4 regions of the Inquilinus sp. OTU3971 genome follow, and region 3 is predicted to be linked to each of the others. Evidence: riboswitches for the same ligand, from Rfam matches in the RefSeq annotation. Region 3 holds a riboswitch; each other region holds the start of a gene.
The links. A riboswitch is a leader RNA that binds a small molecule or an ion and turns the genes downstream of it on or off. The one in region 3 is predicted to bind cobalamin.
Positions count from the first base shown of each region.

Region 1: it holds a riboswitch for cobalamin, as region 3 does, so the genes downstream of both, cobU (bifunctional adenosylcobinamide kinase/adenosylcobinamide-phosphate guanylyltransferase) here and AAHM41_RS35345 (ABC transporter substrate-binding protein) in region 3, are expected to answer to the same signal.
Region 2: it holds a riboswitch for cobalamin, as region 3 does, so the genes downstream of both, AAHM41_RS26570 (CbtB domain-containing protein) here and AAHM41_RS35345 (ABC transporter substrate-binding protein) in region 3, are expected to answer to the same signal.
Region 4: it holds a riboswitch for cobalamin, as region 3 does, so the genes downstream of both, AAHM41_RS10070 (ribonucleoside-diphosphate reductase subunit alpha) here and AAHM41_RS35345 (ABC transporter substrate-binding protein) in region 3, are expected to answer to the same signal.

Region 1 is NZ_JASATH010000021.1:48,527-53,370, reverse strand. Features, by position in the region: gene AAHM41_RS07940 (sugar ABC transporter ATP-binding protein) at 1-53, shown strand, start outside; gene AAHM41_RS07935 (ABC transporter permease) at 243-1,277, shown strand; gene AAHM41_RS07930 (acyl-CoA desaturase) at 1,354-2,535, shown strand; cobalamin riboswitch at 2,577-2,784, shown strand; gene cobU (bifunctional adenosylcobinamide kinase/adenosylcobinamide-phosphate guanylyltransferase) at 2,905-3,429, shown strand; gene cobW (cobalamin biosynthesis protein CobW) at 3,439-4,482, shown strand; gene cobN (cobaltochelatase subunit CobN) at 4,482-4,844, shown strand, end outside.
Region 2 is NZ_JASATH010000126.1:7,398-12,241, reverse strand. Features, by position in the region: gene gph (phosphoglycolate phosphatase) at 1-495, shown strand, start outside; gene AAHM41_RS26575 (CbtA family protein) at 500-1,270, opposite strand; gene AAHM41_RS26570 (CbtB domain-containing protein) at 1,282-1,500, opposite strand; cobalamin riboswitch at 1,532-1,683, opposite strand; gene AAHM41_RS26565 (SDR family oxidoreductase) at 1,899-2,651, shown strand; gene AAHM41_RS26560 (cupin domain-containing protein) at 2,683-3,099, shown strand; gene AAHM41_RS26555 (histidine phosphatase family protein) at 3,158-3,823, shown strand; gene msrA (peptide-methionine (S)-S-oxide reductase MsrA) at 3,907-4,518, shown strand; gene AAHM41_RS26545 (endonuclease III domain-containing protein) at 4,523-4,844, opposite strand, start outside.
Region 3 is NZ_JASATH010000230.1:7,088-11,931, forward strand. Features, by position in the region: gene rpsD (30S ribosomal protein S4) at 1-90, opposite strand, end outside; gene AAHM41_RS35335 (ABC transporter ATP-binding protein) at 238-1,002, opposite strand; gene AAHM41_RS35340 (FecCD family ABC transporter permease) at 999-2,033, opposite strand; gene AAHM41_RS35345 (ABC transporter substrate-binding protein) at 2,030-3,055, opposite strand; cobalamin riboswitch at 3,093-3,323, opposite strand; gene AAHM41_RS35350 (restriction endonuclease) at 3,850-4,785, opposite strand.
Region 4 is NZ_JASATH010000029.1:20,371-25,214, forward strand. Features, by position in the region: gene AAHM41_RS10070 (ribonucleoside-diphosphate reductase subunit alpha) at 1-1,914, opposite strand, end outside; cobalamin riboswitch at 2,026-2,215, opposite strand; gene AAHM41_RS10075 (acetoacetate decarboxylase family protein) at 2,322-2,933, shown strand; gene AAHM41_RS10080 (hypothetical protein) at 2,896-3,081, opposite strand; gene AAHM41_RS10085 (hypothetical protein) at 3,348-4,844, shown strand, end outside.

The sequences.
Region 1 (4,844 bases), on a different contig from region 3:
GTGAATTCGCGGACGGCACGGTCAGCAAGGACCGCCTGCTCGAGGCGGCGTGACAGGAATGTCGGGCATCTCTTTGCATGTCATACCAATGACCTTTGAGATGGACTCCTCGGTCCTTTCCCCGTCATGGCGAGGCGCGGAGCGCCGTGGCCATCCAGGGGCCGGTGCCGCTGATGGCCACGCCCCTTCGGGGCTCGCCGTGACGACTTTGTATTTCGGATCGCTATAGGGGCGGAAACCTGATGGGCGCGCAGACCACACAGACCACCCGCAGCACCGGCGCCAGGCTCGGCGCGATGCTGGGCAGCCAGCTGCGCAACATCGCGCCCTTCATCACGCTGATCGCCCTGCTGGTGTTCTTCGGCGTCGCCAGCCCGTCCTTCCTGACGGTCGACAATTTCAGCAACGTCCTGAACCAGGTGTCGGTCACGGCGATTATCGCCGTCGGCCTGACCTTCGTCATCCTGTGTGCCGAGATCGACCTGTCGGTCGCCGCCATCGCCAACGCCGCCGGCATCGTCGTCGCCTTCCTGACGGTGCAGGAATCCTATGTGAACATCGCCAATGTGCCGCTGCCGGGCTGGGCCGCGATCCTGGTGGCGCTGGCGAGCTGTGCCGTGCTGGGCCTGATCAATGCCTTCGGCGTGACCCGGATCGGCATCCCGTCCTTCATCATGACGCTGGCGATGATGCAGATCGGCGCCGGCATCTGCGCCATGCTGGTGCGCGGCCAGATCGCCTATGCCGTGCCGCCGATCCTCGTCACCCTGGGCTCGGGGTCGATCGGCGGCGTTCCCTGGATCGTGATCGTGGCCGGGATCACGCTGCTGATCGCCCATCTGGTGCTGACCTATACGCGCTTCGGCCGCTACGTCTACATGGTCGGCGGCAACCGCGAGGCGGCGGAGTTCTCCGGCGTCAATGTCCGGGTCGTCATCGGCGCGGTGATGGTGATCTCGGCGGTGTGCTCGGGCCTCGCCGGCATGCTCGGCGTGGCCTATTTCGGCAGCGCCCAGCAGAACGAGTTCGACACCTTCCTGCTCGACGCCATCGCCGCGGTGGTGGTGGGCGGCACCAGCCTGTTCGGCGGCCGTGGCGGCATCGGCAACACCATCGTTGGCGTGCTGATCCTGGGCGTGCTGAACAACGGCCTGGACCATGTCGATATCGACAGCTTCCTGAAGATCCTGATCCGCGGCCTGATCCTGCTGGCGGCCCTGGTGATCAACGTCTACGCTCAGCGCCTGCGGACGGTGCGCGGCGCTACGTCCGCTTGACGGCGCCGCGCCGATCCCTATCTAGGGGACGCCCGGCGCCCTTTCGTCGAGGTCGATGCACCAGAGACGAGCATATATGACGGAGCCCATGGCCACCTCGCAGACCGGCCCGGTCGCGCCTACGGACGAGCACGAGGACATCCTGTATCCGGAGGCGGGTCCGTTCGTCCTGCTCCACCTCGCCGCCTTCGCGGCGATCTGGACCGGCGTCACCTGGCAGTCCGTGGCGATCTGCATGGTCCTGTATTTCCTGCGAATCTTCGCGATCGGGGCCGGCTACCACCGCTATTTCGCCCATCGCGCCTATTCCACCGGCCGGGTGTTCCAGTTCATCCTGGCCTTCCTGTCGCAGAGCACGGCGCAGAAGAGCACGCTGTGGTGGGCCGCCAAGCACCGGCACCACCACCTTCATTCCGACACCGAGCAGGACGTGCATTCGCCCCGGCACCGGGGCTTCGTCTATGCCCATCTCGGCTGGATCTTCTCGACCCGCCACCGTACGACGGATCTGAGCAAGATCGCCGATTTCGCGCGCTACCCCGAGCTGATGCTGCTGCACAAATACGAGCTGACCCCGGCCGTCATCCTGGCCGCGATCACCTTCCTGATCGGCGGCTGGCCCGGGCTGGTTGTCGGCTTCGTCTGGAGCACGGTGCTGGTCTATCACGGCACCTTCTGCATCAACTCCCTGGCCCATGTGCATGGCCGCAAGCGCTATGTCACCGGCGACGATTCCCGCAACAACTGGCTGCTCGCCCTGATGACCATGGGCGAGGGCTGGCACAACAACCACCATGCCTATCAGAGCAGCGTGCGCCAGGGCTTCAGATGGTGGGAGGTCGACCCGACCTTCTACATCCTGAAGGCCCTGTCCTGGTGCGGCGTGGTCTGGAACCTCAAAACTCCGCCCGAGGCCGTGCTGCGCAACGAGCAGCGGCTCGGCACCAAGATCATCGAGCGCGCAGCGGCCGAGCTGGCGGCCAGCTTCCCGACCGAGCGGATCGCGGCGGCGCTGCACGAGGCGCTGGCCCATGCCCATGCGCCGACCTTGGCCGACCTCCGCGACGCTTTGGCGACCGCGCAGCACAAGACCGTGGACCTGCTGGCCAAGGCGCATCTCCCGAGCTTTCCGACGCGGGATGAGGTCCGGCTGCGGGCGGCGGCGATGTTCGCGAAGTCCCGGTCGATGGAGGACATCGTCGAGCGGGCCCACCGCCTGGTCCTGGAAGCCGTCGGCCGGCGCCTGGCCGCGGCCTGAGCCGCGGCATCGATTGACCGCCCGCGATACGCCGCCTACTGTGCCGCCATCGCGCAGCCGGTTCCCCGAAGGCGGACGCCCGAGGGGTGAAAAGGGAACGCGGGATGGCCGATCCTTGGCCTGATCCGCGGCTGCCCCCGCAACTGTAGGCGGCGAGCCCACCTCCGACAGCCACTGGCCGATGGCCGGGAAGGCGGAGGCAGGCGATGACCCGCGAGCCAGGAGACCTGCCGGCGAGGCGATGCGTGCGAACCGCCGGGCGGGGTGAACCGGTGGCGCGGGATGCGCGGCGCCTCTCGGGCACCGTCTCCGGCGTCCAAGCCCTGTCCGGCCGAGCGAAGGGCGAGGGCATGTTGCACCGACCGATTCATGGCTGAGCTCCCGGCGGCGACGCTGGTGCTGGGCGGCGCCCGGTCGGGCAAGAGCCGCCATGCCGAGGCGCTGGTCGAGAGCCAGCCCGGCGACTGCATCTACCTCGCCACCGCCGAGGCCTGGGATGCCGAGATGGTGGAGCGCATCTCCCACCACCAGGCGCAGCGCGGCTCGCGCTGGCGCACCGTCGAGGCGCCGCTCGACCTGGTCGAGACGCTGGGCCAGGCCGCCGGTCCCGGCCGTGCCGTGCTGGTCGACTGCCTGACGCTCTGGCTGTCCAACCTGATGCATGCCGACCGCGACATCGCCGCCGAGACCGACCGGCTGGTGCGCTGGCTCGCGGCGCCGCCCGGCCCGGTGGTGCTGGTGTCGAACGAGGTAGGGCTCGGCATCGTCCCCGACAACGCCCTGGCCCGCGCCTTCCGCGACCATGCCGGGCGCCTGCACCAGGCCGTGGCCGCCGTCGTGCCCTCGGTCGTCTTCGTCGCCGCCGGCCTTCCCCTGACCCTGAAATCCGCCTGAGGACCCCGAATGCCCGCAAAGATTCCGGCCACCGTCGTCACCGGCTTCCTCGGCGCCGGCAAGACCACGCTGATCCGCCACCTGCTGCAGACCGCGAACGGCCGCCGGCTGGCGCTGATCATCAACGAGTTCGGCGATGTCGGCGTGGACGGTGACCTGCTGCGCAGCTGCGGCGACGCCACCTGCCGCGAGGAGGATGTGGTGGAGCTGGCCAATGGCTGCATCTGCTGCACCGTGGCCGACGACTTCATCCCGACGATCGAGAAGCTGCTGGCCCGCGCCGAGCCGCCGGAGCACATCGTGATCGAAACCAGCGGCCTGGCCCTGCCGAAGCCCCTGGTCAAGGCGTTCGGCTGGCCGGAGATCCGCACCCGGGTGACGGTCGACGGCGTCATCACCGTGATCGACGGCGCCGCCGTGGCCGAGGGCCGCTTCGTGCCGGACGAGGAGGCCCTGGCGGCTCAGCGCGCGGCCGCCCCAGTTGGTTCAGCGGGGGCGCTGGACCATGACAGCCCGCTGGAGGAGCTGTTTGAGGACCAGCTGGCCTGCGCCGACATGGTGATCCTGAACAAGACCGACCTGCTGGACGACTCGTCGCTGTCCGCCGTCTCGACCGGCCTCGCCGCCCAGCTGCGGCCGGGGGTCAAGGTGGTCAAGGCCCGGCACGGCGCCATCGACGCCGGGGTGCTGCTGGGCCTCGGCGCCGCGGCCGAGGACGACCTGGCGGCGCGCCCCTCGCATCACGATGCGGAGGAGGAGCACGACCACGATGATTTCGAGAGCTTCCATGTCGATCTCGGCACCGTCGCCGACCCGGATGCCCTGGCGCGCAAGCTGAAGCCGGTGATCGAGGCGCATGACATCCTGCGGCTGAAGGGCTTCGCCGCGGTCGCTGGCAAGCCGATGCGGCTGGTGGTGCAGGCGGTCGGCGGCCGCATCCAGCACTATTACGACCGCGCCTGGCGCGCCGACGAGGTCCGCGGCACCACCCTGGTGGTGATCGGCGAGCGCGGCCTCGACCGCGCCGCCATCACCGCGGCGCTGGCGGCCTGATGCATCTTCTCGCCGCCAAGCCGGGCAGCATCGCCGACGGGTCGGAGGCGGTCGATCTGGGCCAGAGTCCGGGCGACATCGTCGTCCTGACCGCGGCGGACACCGAGCTCGCCTGCCTGTCGGCGGCGCGGTCCGGATTCGGCGAGGAGTTCCCGCGGCTGCGCCTGGCCAACCTGCTGCAGCTGGGCCACCACCTGTCGGTCGACACCTATGTCGACGACGTGGTCAGCCGGGCGAAGCTGGTGGTGGTGCGGCTGCTGGGCGGCGCCGGCTACTGGCGCTATGGCATCGAGCAGGTGCACGCCGCCTGCCGGCGCGAGGGCATCGCCTTGGCCGTGCTGCCGGGCGACGACAAGCCGGAT
Region 2 (4,844 bases), on a different contig from region 3:
GGGGCGCGCATGCTCGTGGTCAAGCTGCACCGCGCGCTGGGCCTGCCGGAAGAGGATGTCGACCGCGACACCCGGATCTATCTCGACCACTACGCCGCCCGGCCGGTGGCGGAGTCCCGGCTCTATGCCGATGCGGCGACGGCGCTGCCGGCGTTGAAGGCCGCGGGCATCCGGCTCGGAATCTGCACCAACAAGCCGCAGCGGCTGGCCGAGCAGGTGCTCGACCGGCTCGGGCTGCTGCAGCATCTGTCCGCGGTCGTCGGCGCCGACACCACGCCGCATGTGAAGCCGGACCCGCGGCCGCTGCTGCACACGCTCGAGGCGCTGGGCGTGGCGCCGGGCGAGACGGTCTATGTCGGCGACACCGGCATCGACCTGGCCTGCGCCCGGGCGGCCGGGGTGCCCTGCCGGATCGTCGACTGGGGCACCGGCCCGGCCGTGCCGGTCGAGGACTCGGCGCGGCTGGGCCGCTTCGCCGACCTGCTGCCGGCGTAGAGGGTCAGCGGGACAGCGCGAACCGCCCGCCGGTGGTGCGGCGGGCGAGGGACCGTTCGGCCAGGGCGCCGAACCCCAGGCCGATGGTGGTCCACAGCACCGCATGCATGCCCAGCGAGGCGATCCGGAACTGCCACAGCAGGTCGGCGGGGAAGCCCTCCGGCACCTCGTTCACCACCGGCAGGGCTAGTTGGGCGACGACGATGATGGCGATATAGACTGCCCCGGCGATCATGCCGGCCGCCCAGCCGCCATGGCGCCGGGCCAGGCCGAGGGCGAGGTTGACCGCCAGCACCAGGGCCGCGACCGAGATCGCCAGCATGATGAAGAACAGCGTCGTGCGCTCGCCGATCGTGTCCGGGTTGCCGACCGCGGGCGGGTTGCCTGGATATTTCAGCCCGGGCACCACCACCAGCGCGATGAAGGCGGCGAGCGCCAGCAGCGCCGCGGTGGCGCGGGCGTCGAGTCGGCCGACCCGGCCATAGGTGAAGGCGAAGACCAGAGCGAACAGCCCGCCGATGGCGGCGCCGTACACGACCGCACCGGTCGCCAGGCCCAGCCCGGCCTGGGTCTCGCGGCTGACCAGCTCGGGCTCCTCCGCCTCGGCGGTGGCCGAAGCCGCGGCGTCCCCATGCTCATGCGAATGGCCCAGCGTCCCTTCGAGGGCGATGGCCCGGTCCACCTGGGGTTCGCCGAAGATCCGGGCGAAGCCGAAGGCGAGCAGCCCCGCCAGCACGCCGACCAGCATGCCGCGCAGCAGAAGGCTCCCAACCATGGCGGTTGGCCTCAGTGGCAGGGGAAGCCGAGCAGATGGCGGCCGTCATGCACGAATTCATGCACATAGCTGCCGGAGAAGATCGCGGTCGCGCCCTGCTCGGCGCCGACGAAATACACCGCCAGCAGCAGGATCAGCCCGGCGAACACCGCCCAGGGCAGCACCTCGCCGACCGGAATCGGACCGACGGGAATGGAAATCGGACGGGCCGTGGCGGTGATGTCGGACATGATAGCGCTCCCCTGGGATTCGCGTCCCGTTGATATGCACCCGGGCCATGACGGGGTCTGACTTCCGGAACCGCGTCGGCGACGCCGTCCCGGTCACAGTGGCGCGACCGTGCCGGATTTGCACCGGCTTCCGCATCCATGGCGAACCGGCTGCAGCATGGGTCGCGGCCTGCTTTCTGTCAATCGAAGCCGCGGCCCGCCCTCGCGGCCCCGAGGCCGACCTGTGCCAAGGTCGAGGATCGCCCATCCTTTGATGTATCGGACTACCCGTCGGCACAATGGTGGGAGGCGGTTGCGATCCGCGATCCTCCATCTCGTTTCCGGGCGCGGCCATGAGGTGAAGGGGGATGCTCCTCGACCGAGACGGCGCTCGATATTCTGTCCGCGAGAGGTGAACCATGAAGATCGTCGTCATCGGCGGCAGCGGGCTCATCGGTTCGCGCGCCGTCGATCTTCTGCGCGCATCGGGCCACGATGTCCTCGCCGCCTCCCCCAGCACCGGCGTCAACACCCTGACCGGGGAGGGGCTTTCCGAAGCGCTCGACGGCGCCGGGGTGGTCGTCGACGTCGCCAATTCGCCTTCGTTCGAACCCCAGGCCGTGCTCGCGTTCTTCGAGACCACCGGCCGCAACCTCCTCGCCGCCGAACGCACGGCCGGCATCCGCCATCACGTGGCGCTCTCCATCGTCGGCACCGACCGGATGCCCGACAATGGCTATTTCCAGGCCAAGGTGGCGCAGGAGAGGCTGATCAAAGCGTCTGGTGTGCCCTACACAATCGTGCGTGCCACCCAGTTCATGGAATTCCTCGGCGCCATCGCCGCGTCGAGCGTCGTGGACGGGGTAATCCGCCTGCCGGGCGGTCTCTTCCAGCCCATCGCCGCCGCCGATGTCTCGGCCATCGTGGCGGAGACCGCGATCGCCGCGCCGCAGGACGGCACCTTCGAAATCGCCGGCCCCGACCGGGCCCCCTTCGACCGCATCATCGCCCGCTATCTCGATGCCGTCGGCGACACCCGTCCCGTCGTGAGAGATCCCCAGGCCCGCTATTTCGGCGGCACGGTCGAGGAGACCTCGCTGGTGCCGCTCGGCGAGGCACGGCTCGGCCGCATCTCGCTCGACGCGTGGCTGCGCGACCATCGCCCCGCCTGACACCGGCATCGCCCGTCAAGGACATCCCGCCATGAAACACACCATTCTCGCAGCGCTTCTGCTCGCGATCCCCGCGAGCTCGGCCTTCGCCGAAGGTTCGGGCTCCAAGAACGCCAGGGTAACACTGGTCTACGAGCACGCCTTGCCGAACGTGCCCGGCAAGAGCCTCAAGGGCGTTCTCGTCGAATACGGGCCGGGCGGCTACTCGCCCGCGCACACCCATCCCAGATCGGCGCTGATCTATGCCACCGTGCTGGAAGGCGCCGTCAAGATGCAGATCAACCAGGGGCCGGTGCGCATCTACAAGGCCGGCGAGAACTTCACCGAGATGCCGGGCGACCATCACGGCGTCAGCGCCAATGCCAGCGAGACGGAGCCGTCCAAACTCCTTGCGGTCTTCGTCGTCAACACCGACGAAACGGAGCTGGTGATACCGGACCCGAAATGAGCATTGCCGTGTGGTCGTATCCCTGCCGCGGCCGGTGACCCCATAGGATCGGCTGCGGTTGGTTTGGGCGGGATCGAGCGATCTGCTGCCGATCGCCCTCGGGCTGTGCTTTGCTGGCGGCGAGCACCACCGCCGCCGAACGGTCCCGCCGATGCCGACCCGCCTGACGCTGATCTGCCACGGCGCCACCGCCGCCACCCGGTCCGGGGCGTTTCCCGCCGACGAGCCTTTGGAGGAGCGCACTTTGGCGCGTGCGGCCACGCTGAAGCCGATGATCCGGCGGGCCGACCGGGCCTGGACCAGCCCGGCGCTGCGGGCGCGGCAGACGGCGGCGGCGCTCGGGCTCGATGCCGTGGCGGAGCCGACCCTGCGCGACGTCGATTCCGGGCGCTGGGCCGGGCGCCGGCTGGAGGAGATCCAGGCCGAGGAGCCGGACGGCGTCATCGCCTGGCTGGCCGATCCGGAGGCCACACCGCATGGCGGCGAGGCGCTGTCGGCGCTGCTGGGCCGGGCCGCGTCCTGGCTCGACGCCCGGGCCGGCGACGGCGGCCACGGCATCGCGGTGACCCATGCGTCGGTGATCCGGGCGGCGATCCTGCATGCGCTGGAAGCGCCGGCGTCGTCCTTCTGGCGCATCGACATCGCGCCGCTGAGCCTGGCCGAGCTGAGCCATGACGGGCGGCGCTGGGCCTGGCGGGCCTCGAGCCTGCCCTCCGCCGGCTGAGGGGGCTTGTCCCGCCGAGCGGCCGATCTCACTTTGGGGAGCAGATCGCGCTTGCGGCCGCGCCCGGCCGCCGGAGACATTCCATGGCCCTGAAGATCGATCCCTGGTCCTTTCCCGCCCCCGAGCTGGACGCCGAAGAGCAGGGCCGCCGCTCGATCGTGCTGGGCGGCGGCTGCTTCTGGTGCACCGAAGCGGTGTACAGCCAGCTCGACGGCGTGCTGTCGGTGCGGCCCGGCTATGCCGGCGGCACTCGCGAGACGGCAGATTACCGCACCGTCTGCACCGGCACCACCGACCACGCCGAGGTGATCGAGGTGGCCTACGATGCCGGCAAGATCAGCCTGGGCCAGATCCTCAAGCTGTTCTTCTCGATCGCGCATGACCCGACCCAGAAGGACCGCCAGGGCAACGATGTCGGCCGCCAGTACCGCTCGGCGATCTTCTACGCCGACGAGGAGCAGAAGCGGGTGGCCGAGGCCTATATCGCCCAGATCCAGCGGGACCGGCTGTTCGACACGCCGGTGGTGACCGAGGTGGTGCCGCTGGAGGCCTTCTACGAGGCCGAGGCGTACCATCACGACTACGCCGCCCGGAACCCGAACCAGCCCTATATCCGGGCGGTCTCGACTCCGAAGGTCGAGAAGCTGAAGGCGGTGCATGGCGACCTGCTGAAACCGGCGGCCAAGGCGGGCTGACGTCTCACACCCCGCAACGCGGGCACAGGTCGCGCAGCGGGCAGGCGCCGCAGGCCGGGGCGTGGGCGGTGCAGATGGTCTGGCCCAGCAGCTTCATCAGCCGGTGGAGCTCGGCCAGATCATCGGCGTCCCACGCATCCGGCAGCTGGCGCATCAGCTGCTCATAGCCGGCGTCGTAATCGGCATCGAGCGGCAGCAGCCCCAGCCGGCCGCCGAGCCGCAGCAGATGCGTGTCGACGACCAGGGCGCGCCTGCGCAGCGTGCTGAAGTTCAGCACCGCGGCGGCGATCTTCGACCCGACTCCGGGCAGGCGGCGCAGCCATTGC
Region 3 (4,844 bases):
GCGGTTGTTCAGCGGGCTCTTCGGACGGCCCCAGAGGTTGACGCCGAGGCGGCGGTCGATCTTGTGCTTCGAATTCAGGCGCTTGCTCACGCGCTCGATCCTCTCTCATGTTGTCCCGGTAGGCCCTGCCAACGGCAAGGCGGGGCGCCGGCTCGTGCGCCGGACCCACGTTCCCAGGAATGGAAGCGGTGAAAAACGCCATTCCGGCCCGGATGTCAAGCCCGAAGCCGGCTTCCGCTACCCCGGCAGGTAGTGGATATGGGGCCGGCCGTGATGCGGCGACCGTTCGACATGGGCGCGCACGCCGAACACCTCGCGGATCCGGGCCTGGGTCAGGATCTCCTCCGGCGCGCCGGCGCAGACCACCCGCCCGTCCCGCAGCAGCGCCACGGCGTCGCAGAACATGGCGGCCAGGTTGAGATCGTGCAGGGCGACGATGCTGGTGGCCGGCAGCCGGCCGACCAGCGCCAGGATCTCGAGCTGGTGCTGCACGTCGAGATGGTTGGTCGGCTCGTCCAGCAGCAGCTCGGTCGGCGTCTGGGCCAAGGCGCGGGCGATCTGCACCCGCTGCCGCTCGCCGCCCGACAAGGTGTGCCAGGACTGGCCGCGCTTGCCCTCCAGCCCGACCCGGCGCAGCGCCTCCTCCACCGCCGCGTCGTCGCGGTCGCCCCAGGGCGACAGCGGGCCGCGATGCGGGGTGCGGCCGAGCCGCACCACATCGAGCACCGTCACCTGCATGTCGGTCGCCGCCTGCTGCTCGACCAGGGCGACGCGGCGGGCGATGGCGGCGCGGGCCAGGCCGGCGATGTCGGCGCCGCCCAGGGTGATCACGCCGCTCTCCACCCGCCGCAGCCGGCAGATCAGGCGCAGCAGGGTGGATTTGCCGGCCCCGTTCGGGCCCAGCAGGCCAAGCATCCGGCCCGGCGCCGCCTCCAGCGTCACGCCGTCGACGATCATCCGGCCGCCGGCGGCCCAGCGCACGTCATGCGTCGCGATGGTCATGCCTCCCGCCTCGCCCGGTACAGCAGCACCGCGAAGGCCGGCGCGCCGAACAGGGCGGTGACCACGCCGATCGGCAGGATCTGCTGCGGGATGATGATGCGGGAGACGATGTCGGCCAGCACCATGAAGATGGCACCGATCATCGCCGTGGCCGGCAGCAGCCGGGCGTGGCCCGGCCCGACCAGGAAGCGCGCGGCATGCGGGATGACGAGGCCGACGAAGCCGACCGACCCGACGATGCTGACCATGGTCGCCGTCATCGCCGCGGTCGCCGCGAACAGCACCACTCGCACCCGAGTGACGGCGATGCCGAGCGAGGCCGCCGCGTCCGCCCCGAAGGTGAAGGCGTCGAGCGCGCGGGCGTGCAGGATGCACAGGACGAAGCCGGCCGCCGCGACCGGCATCGCGACCTGCACATCCGGCCAGCGCACCCCGCCGAGGCTGCCGAGCAGCCAGAACATCACGCCGCGCGCCTGCTCGGCACTGGCCGAGGTGGTAACGATGGTCGAGGTCAGGGCGTTGAACAGCTGCGATCCGGCGACGCCGGCCAGGATGACCCGGTCGACGCCGCCGCCAACCCCGGCCGCCAGCAGCGACACCAGGACGAAGGCGAGGACGGCGCCGATGAAGGCGCCGCCGGACAGCGAGACGGCGCCGCCGCCGAATCCCGCGATCATCACCGCGACGGCGCCGGTCGACGCCCCGGCGGAGATGCCGAGGACATAGGGCTCCGCCAGCGGGTTGCGCAGCAGCGCCTGCAGGATCGCGCCGGACAGGGCCAGCGCGGCGCCGCAGCAGGCCGCGACCAAAGCGCGGCTGAGCCGGTAGTCCCAGACTACGCCTTCCTGGATCGGGCTGAGCGCGAAGCCGGCGCCGAACAGCCGGTTGGCCAGCGCCTGGACGGTGGTGGCCAGGGGGATCGCCATCTCGCCGATCGACACGGCCAGGGCGATGGCCGCGACCAGCACCGCCAGGGACAGCACGGCCAGCAGGACGCGGACGCCCCAGCCGCCGCCGAGGAGCGGCCTCACCCCCCGAGCCCGAAGCTCTTGATGCCGCTGGCCACCGCCTCGATGCCGTCGACGGCGCGGATCGAAGGCTGCATCGCCTGCACGTCCATCACCACGAAGCGCTTGCCCCTGACCGCCTCCAGCCGGCTGGCCACCGGGTCGGTGGCGAGGAAATTCAGCTTCACCGCGGTGTCGTCGGCCGGGTAGCGGCGGCGGCTCATCTCCGCCATCACGATGATTGCGGGGTTGGCGGCGGCGATGCGCTCCCAGCTCACCAGCGGCCACTCCTCCTCGGTGGTGATGACGTTGCGGGCGCCGAGTTGCTGCAGGATGTAGGCCGGCACGCCGTTCTTGCCGGCGACGAAGGCCTCGCCCGCGACCTCCTTGCTGGAGAACCAGAACACCATCGGGACATTGCCGAGCCGGGCACCCGCCACCGAGGCGATGGCCGCGGCCTCGCGCCGCTGCAGCTCGGCCACCAGCGCCTCGCCCCGGTCGGCGACGTCGAAGATCCGCGCCAGGTCGCGGATCTCCTGATAGACGAGGTCCATGCTGAACAGCTGCTTGCGCACGCCGTCGCCGCCGCCGGAATTGTCCTTCTCGACGCAATCGGCCGGCGAGATGTAGGTCGGGATGCCGAGGCCGGCGAACTGCTCGCGGGTGCCGACCGAGCCCTGCGGCCCGACATGCCATTCGAACTGGGCCGTCACCAGCTCCGGCTCCTGCCCGACCACGGATTCGAAGCTGGGGTCGTTGTCGGCCAGGCGCGGGATCCTGGCGTTCGCCGCCTCATAGGCCGGCAGCACCGGACCGAACCAGACGGCCGTGCCGACGATGCGGTCGGCCAGGCCGAGCGACAGCAGGATCTCGGTGCTGCTCTGCCCGATCGACACGGCGCGTCGCGGGGCGTGGTCGAAGGTGACGTCGACGCCGCAGTTGCGGAGCGTCAGCGGATACTGCGTCGGGTCGGCCCACGCCGCCGGCGACAGGACGAGAAGCCCGGCCAGGGCCAGGGCACGCGAAGGGAAGGACCGGAACGCCATCACGAGAACCTCCTGCCCGGGCCACCCCGCCCGGGAAACGGATTGCGCTGCGACGGCAGGTCTCCTGGCTCGCGGATCATGGCTTCGCGCCTGCCTTCCCACCCGCGCCGCGGGCAGTGGCATGGCCCTTGAGGGGCCACGAGGACGCTCGGCGATCCGCTGACAGTTGCGGGGGCAGCCACGGATTCCGCCCCCCTCACACTCGATTGGGGGGCGCCACCGTGTTCCCTTTTGATCCCATGCGGGAACCGTCGCCGGACTGTGTATCAGCGGTGCCGAGAGCTGGTCAATCGAGGCGGATATCCCAAGCAGGGCGATCCGACGGAGGTGCCGCTGGATTGCCGCGCCCCTTCGGGGCTCGCAATGACGGTTTCATCTCCTTGGGCAGCCCCCAGCACCGGCGCTCAGTTGCTGTCCAGCTTCGGCGGCCTGGGCGGCGGCCTTGCGGGCGGCTCATCCGGCGTCGGTTTCGCGACTGGGGGTCGAGGGCGCTTCGGCTTCGCTGGAGGATCCAGGGTCTCGGGCCGGGCATAGGGGCGACAGCGGGTGCCCGCTCTCCTCGATCGCCCAGGGCTCGGCCTACCACAGGCTCCAGTCCGGCTCGACACGCAACCCTCGGCAGAAGCGGGCGACAACCTCGCCGATCGGGAGGTCGCCGACGTCCTGCCTGAACTCGTCCCTCCTTGAGCCGGTCGTCCAGCTCGAACACATGCCGCGGCGAGATGGTGCCCGGCCAGCGGCCCCGGCACCGCCGAGGCGCCACGAGGTCTCGCCAGACCGTAGGGTGGCCGGCGTCAGTCGTCCCCGGTGAAGAAGTCCTCGTCCAGCCGCTTGAACTCGATCGCCCGGCTGGTGCGGACGCCGACATTGTATTCGATCATCAGGTCGGCGAGGCGCTGGCCGTCGATCAGGATCACGCGCTGCGCGAGATGCTGGACGAAGTCCTTCGCCTGCTGGCTGAAGCTCGAGGTCGTGACGAAGACGCCCTTGGTCGCGCCACGCCCCACGAGACTGCCGACGAAGGCCTGGACTTCGGGCCGGCCGACCGTGACATCGGCGTAGCGCTTGGCCTGGATGTAGATGCGGTCGAGCCCCAGCCGATCCTCGTTGATCTCGCCGTCGACCCCGCCGTCGCCGCTGCGGCCCAACCGGGTGGCGGCGCTGCGATGCGAGCCGCCATAACCCATGGCGACCAGGAGATCGACGATCACCTGTTCGAAGAAGCTCGGGCTGTTCTGCAGGATGCGCTGCAGCAACTCGTCGCGCAGCGCCGCCTGCAGGGCGAGATGGGCGGCTTCGATCTGCTCTTCCGGTGTGGTCGAGGCCGTCGGCTCGGTGGCGGAGAGAGCGGCCTCGGGAGGCTCTCCGGCTTCGCCGGCCGCCGCCGCGCCACTGCGACGGAATTCCTGGAAGCTCGGGTACTGCAACAGCAGCTCGACGTCGATCCGCTCCGGGTTGCGCGCGAGCAGAACGCGCCCGGCCTCGCTGGCGACGAAGCGGCCGCGGCGGGGCGAATCGATCAGCCCGGCTTTGCCCATATAGAACTTCGCCCAGTGAATCCGGTTGTGCAGGATCTTCTGCCGGCCGCTGGGCAGAAGCTGGTCCCGCTCCTCCGTGGTCAGGCCGAATTCGTCGGCAATCTGGTCTTCGAGATCGGGCACGCGGGTCTCGCCCAGAGCGGCGTGCCGCAGCACCGGCAACATGAGCGTCTGATAATCGGGAATCGCCATCGTCGCCTCACGCCATCGCCTTGGGCGGCCGGCCCCGCCCCCCCCCGCGCGAGCACCGC
Region 4 (4,844 bases), on a different contig from region 3:
GTCGAGCATCCGCATCGCCGTGCGGATGGTGCGCTCCAGCCGTGCCCGGTCCAGGCCAGGGCTTCCGTTAGAATTGGCGCCGATGTGGTTGGCGAGGTTGACCGAGCCGAGGTTGCAGACCGCGACCTCGTCATCCGAGGTGTTCAGCGTGATCTCGGTGCACAGATTCGAGGAGTGCACGACGCCGACATGGCCCTGCGGCGAGCGGATGTTGCAGGGGTCCTTGAAGGTCACCCAGGGGTGGCCGGTCTCGAACAGCATGGTCAGCATGCGGCGCCACAGGTCGAGCGCGCGGACCTGCTTGTGCACGCGGATCTCGCCGCGCGCGGCCTTGGCCTCATAGGCCTCGTAGGCGGTCTTGAAGGCCGGGCCATACAAATCGTGCAGGTCGGGCACCTCGTCCGGCGAGAACAGGGTCCAGGGGCCGTCGGCCTCGACCCGCTGCAGGAACAGGTCCGGCACCCAGTTGGCGGTGTTCATGTCGTGGGTGCGGCGGCGGTCGTCGCCGGTGTTCTTGCGCAGGTCGAGGAATTCCTCGATGTCGACGTGCCAGGTCTCGAGATAGGCGCAGACCGCGCCCTTGCGCTTGCCGCCCTGGTTCACCGCGATGGCGGTGTCGTTGGCGACCTTCAGGAACGGCACGACGCCCTGCGACTGGCCGTTGGTGCCGCGGATATGGGCGCCCAGGCCGCGCACCCGGGTCCAGGAATTGCCCAGGCCGCCGGCGTATTTCGACAGCAGGGCGTTGTCCTTCACCGCCTTGAAGATGCCGTCCAGGTCGTCTGCCACCGAGGTCAGGAAGCAGGAGGACAGCTGCGGCCGCGGCGTGCCGGCGTTGAACAGCGTCGGCGTCGAGCACATGAAGTCGAAGGAGGAGATCAGGTCGTAGAACTCGATCGCCCGCGCCTCGCGGTCGATCTCGCGCGCGGCGAGCCCCATGGCGACGCGCATGAAGAAGGCCTGCGGCAGCTCGAAGCGGATGCCCCCGGTCTGCAGGAAATAGCGGTCGTACAGCGTCTGCAGCCCGAGGAACTGGAACTGCAGGTCGCGCTCCGGCTTCAGCGCGGCGGACAGCTTCGCCAGGTCGTAGCGCGCCAGCTCCGGGTCCAGCAGGTCGACCGCGATGCCCTTCTTCACATAGGCTGGGAAGTACTCGGCATAGCCCTGCGCCATCTCGGCATGGGTGGCGCGGGTCGGCCGGCCGTAAACGAAGGACAGCGCCTCGTGCCGCAGCAGGTCGAGCAGCAGACGGGCGCTGACCTGGCTGTAGTTCGGCTCGGTCTCGATCAGCGTGCGGGCGGCCATGATCGGCGCCAGGGCCAGTTCGGCCTCGCTGATGCCGTCATAGAGGTTGCGCCGGGTCTCGGCCAGCACAGGCCCGGCGGCGACATCGTCCAGGCCGGCGCAGGCCTCCTCGACCAGCCGGACCAGCCGCGCCTGGTCGAGCGGCGCGCGGCTGCCGTCGGCCGCGGTGACATGCAGCGCCGGCGCCACCGGGGACGCCTCGACCTTGGCCGCGGCGGCGGCGCGCTCGCGCGACCGCTCGTCGCGATACAGCACATAGGCGCGGGCGACCTTGTGGTGCTCGCCGCGCATCAGGGCCAGCTCGACCTGGTCCTGCACCTCCTCGATGTGGAAGGTGCGGCCGTGATCGGCCCGGCGGGTCAGGGCGCCGACGATCTGGACGGTCAGCCCCTCGACGATGTCGTGCACCCGGCGCGAAGCGGCGGCGCCGGCGCCCTCGACCGCCAGGAAGGCCTTGGTCAGCGCCACCGAGATCTTGGATTCGTCGAAGGCGGTGACGGCGCCGTTGCGGCGGATCACCTGATAGGCCGGCTCGGCCGATGCGCGCGGCGCGGCCGGGATGGCGGGTGCGCCGGCGAGGACGCGGTCGGATTCCTGGATGGCTGACATCGGCAAACCCCATGATCGTATTGGGGCTTGGGCCGAAGATGCGGAGTCGACGACGCGCCGGCAGGCCGGCGCATTTCGCTCATCGCACCGTCGGGACACCCCGCCCGAGGACGCACTACGCGATCACGGACCGGTCTCCTGGCTCGCGGGTCGCCATCGGATCGTCCGACCTTCCCAGCGGTTGCCCGCCAGTGGCCCGAACGACGAACCGACTCGCCGCTTACAGTTGCGGGGGCAGCTCCGGCCTTGCCGACGAGCGGCGCACCGGATTCCCTTGGTTGCCCGTGATGTCTAGATATAGACGTCCTTCCGCTGGTTTCCGTCAATACCTAGTTGGGGTCGCCGCAAACTTCGCAATCCAAGTGCGTTTTGGACTCGCCGCCTGAAATCTCGGACTCTGCCCCAGCATGATCGAAGCCCTCTACCCCTCCCCGCCCTGGCGGTTGCGCGGCACGGTGCGGGCGGCGCTGTGGCGGGTGCCCCGGACGGACCTGCCGGGGCCGCTGCCGGACGGGGCACGGCCGCTGGGCTGGGGCCGGAGTGCGCTGCTGGCGACGGTGCAGGCGACATGGGAGCCGGGCGGCGACCTGGCCTATGCCGAGCTGGTGGTGGCGGTGCCGGTGCGGCTGGGCCAGCGGATCGGGCTCGCGATCACCGCCGCCTGGGTCGACAGCGCGGCGTCGCTGGCCGGCGGCCGGGCGCTGTGGGCGATCCCGAAGCGGCTGGGCCGGTTCGAGATGGCGGCGGGGCGGACAGAACTGACCGACGCGCAGGGACCGGTCGCCGGCTTCACCGACCGGCCGGGACGCGCCCTGCCCCTGCGGCTGCCGGTCCCGCTCCGGATGCTGCAGCCGGATGGGACCGGTGTCCGGACCACGCGCGCCGCCGCAACCGGCCGGCCGCGCCTCGGCGGCCTTGGCTGGGAGTTTCCGCCGGACGGGCCACTGGCCCTGCTGGCCGGCAAGCGGCCGCTCCTCACCCTCACGCTGGCAGACGCCGAGGCACGGTTCGGGCTGTGACCGGCCGGCCCGCGCCGTCGGCGCAATCCGGCTGTGGCGGCTCGACCCAGAAGGGCAGGTCGGCCAGCTCGCGCGGGGTCATGGCCAGCAGCGCCTCGGCGCCGTCGGGCTGGCGCCGGCGGTCCCGGCGCCGGGAGAAGAGCATCATCGCAGCCTCCTCGGCAGATCTTCTCCAACAGATAGGCCCGCCGGCCGGCGGTCGGGATGGACAGTGTCTCTCCAAGGAAGGAGAAAATCTCCATAGGCCGGCGGTCGCATCCTCCGGCCACCATGCTCCGCCCGGGCGGAATCAGAGAGGACTGGAAACCTTTCGGCGTGGCAGGGGTTGTCACAGGATTGTCATCCCGGAGGCGAGATCCGGGCACGCAAGAAGTACAGTCATATCCAGGCCGCATTTTGCACAGGGGGAATGCGATGCTCGGTCCGGTGACGCGCACGCCGTCCACGCAGTGGCGGACGAACCACCCGAACGGTCTCAACTTCGGCCTCTCGGTCGATCGCGCCCGGCAGCAGCCGCCGGTGCAGCCGGTCAGGGCGCCGACGCAGGCTGACCCGGCCCAGGCCGATCCTGCCGCCGGTGCGCTGCCCGCCCCGTTCCAGCCCGGCGCCAAGCCGCTCGGCGTCGCCGAGTTCCCGGTCGAGCAGGGCTGGCCGTTCCGCATCTACATCCAGAAGGCGGGCCTTCCGCCCTGCGACAACGACGCGCTGCACGCCCAGCTGCCGGCGACGCCGAAGCTCGACCCCCTGCCCTTCGGCAACCGCCCGGCCGCGGCGCCCGACGCCGACCGCACGCTGCAGGCGGACGACATTGTCACCGTGCTCGACGAGACCCGTCTCGACTATCTGAGCCAGCAGCGGCAGCTGCTGGCCAAGGCGTCGGACGCCAAGCTGTCGCCCTATGAGCGGCAGCAGGCCAAGGACGACCTGGCGGCGGTGATCGGCCAGGAGATCGACTACGCCGCGACCGAGCAGAGCGCGCCGGATTTCGACGCGCTGGTGAAGCCGATCGCGATCCGGGCGCCCGACGACCCGGTGTTCCGCGAGGCGATCCAGGCCGCCAAGACGCAGAAGCAGAACGAGTGGACCGTCGACGACCGCACCACCGAGGGCGCTGCCGCGGTGCAGCAGCTGGGCGCCGACGGCAAATACGACGACGTCACCGCCCTGGTGAAGCAGCGGCTGATCGCCCAGGCCGACGCGACCGGCAAGGACAACCCGACGCCGCAGGCCCTGGTCGCGTCGATGACCCATCTCGCCGGCGTCTACAAGACCTATGGCGGCGGCGACACGAAGCAGTATCTGGCGGCGGTGCAGCGCGGCTTCAGCGAGGCGCACAAGGAGGTGTTCCTCGACCGGCCGGTCCGTGAGATCGAGGCGGCCTGGGGCAAGGGCGGCCAGGACGGCGCCAAGGCCGCGGCGGCGAAGATCGCCGAGCTGACCGACCCGACCCGGACCATGCCGATCCTGGGCGGCCAGGTGATGAACGACCCGCGCGTCGCCGCCATCCTGCGCGGCTGCGTCGACCAGGTCGCGCAATGGGGCACCGGGCCGAGCATCACAGATGCACGGAAGGTGGTGACCGACCTGGCTCAGGCCAGCCAGAACGCGGTCTATGCCGACGGCGACACGCCCGGCCAGGGCAAGCAGGCGGTCGACGCCCTGGGCGAGTACATGGTCGAGAAGATGCGCGGCGACCTCGCGGCCAAGCATCTCAGCCCGCTGCACATGATGAACCTGCCGGAGCTGCTGGCCGATGCCGGGGCGGAGGGCAACGTCACCCTGACCCTGGCGATGACCGTGCGGCTGGACGAGCTGGCCGGCCAGCAGAAGGAGCCGAAGCTCGACGGCACCGACCCCGGGCCGATGCGCGACGCCCTGCTGTGGGCCGCGACCAAGGGGCTGGAGAACTTC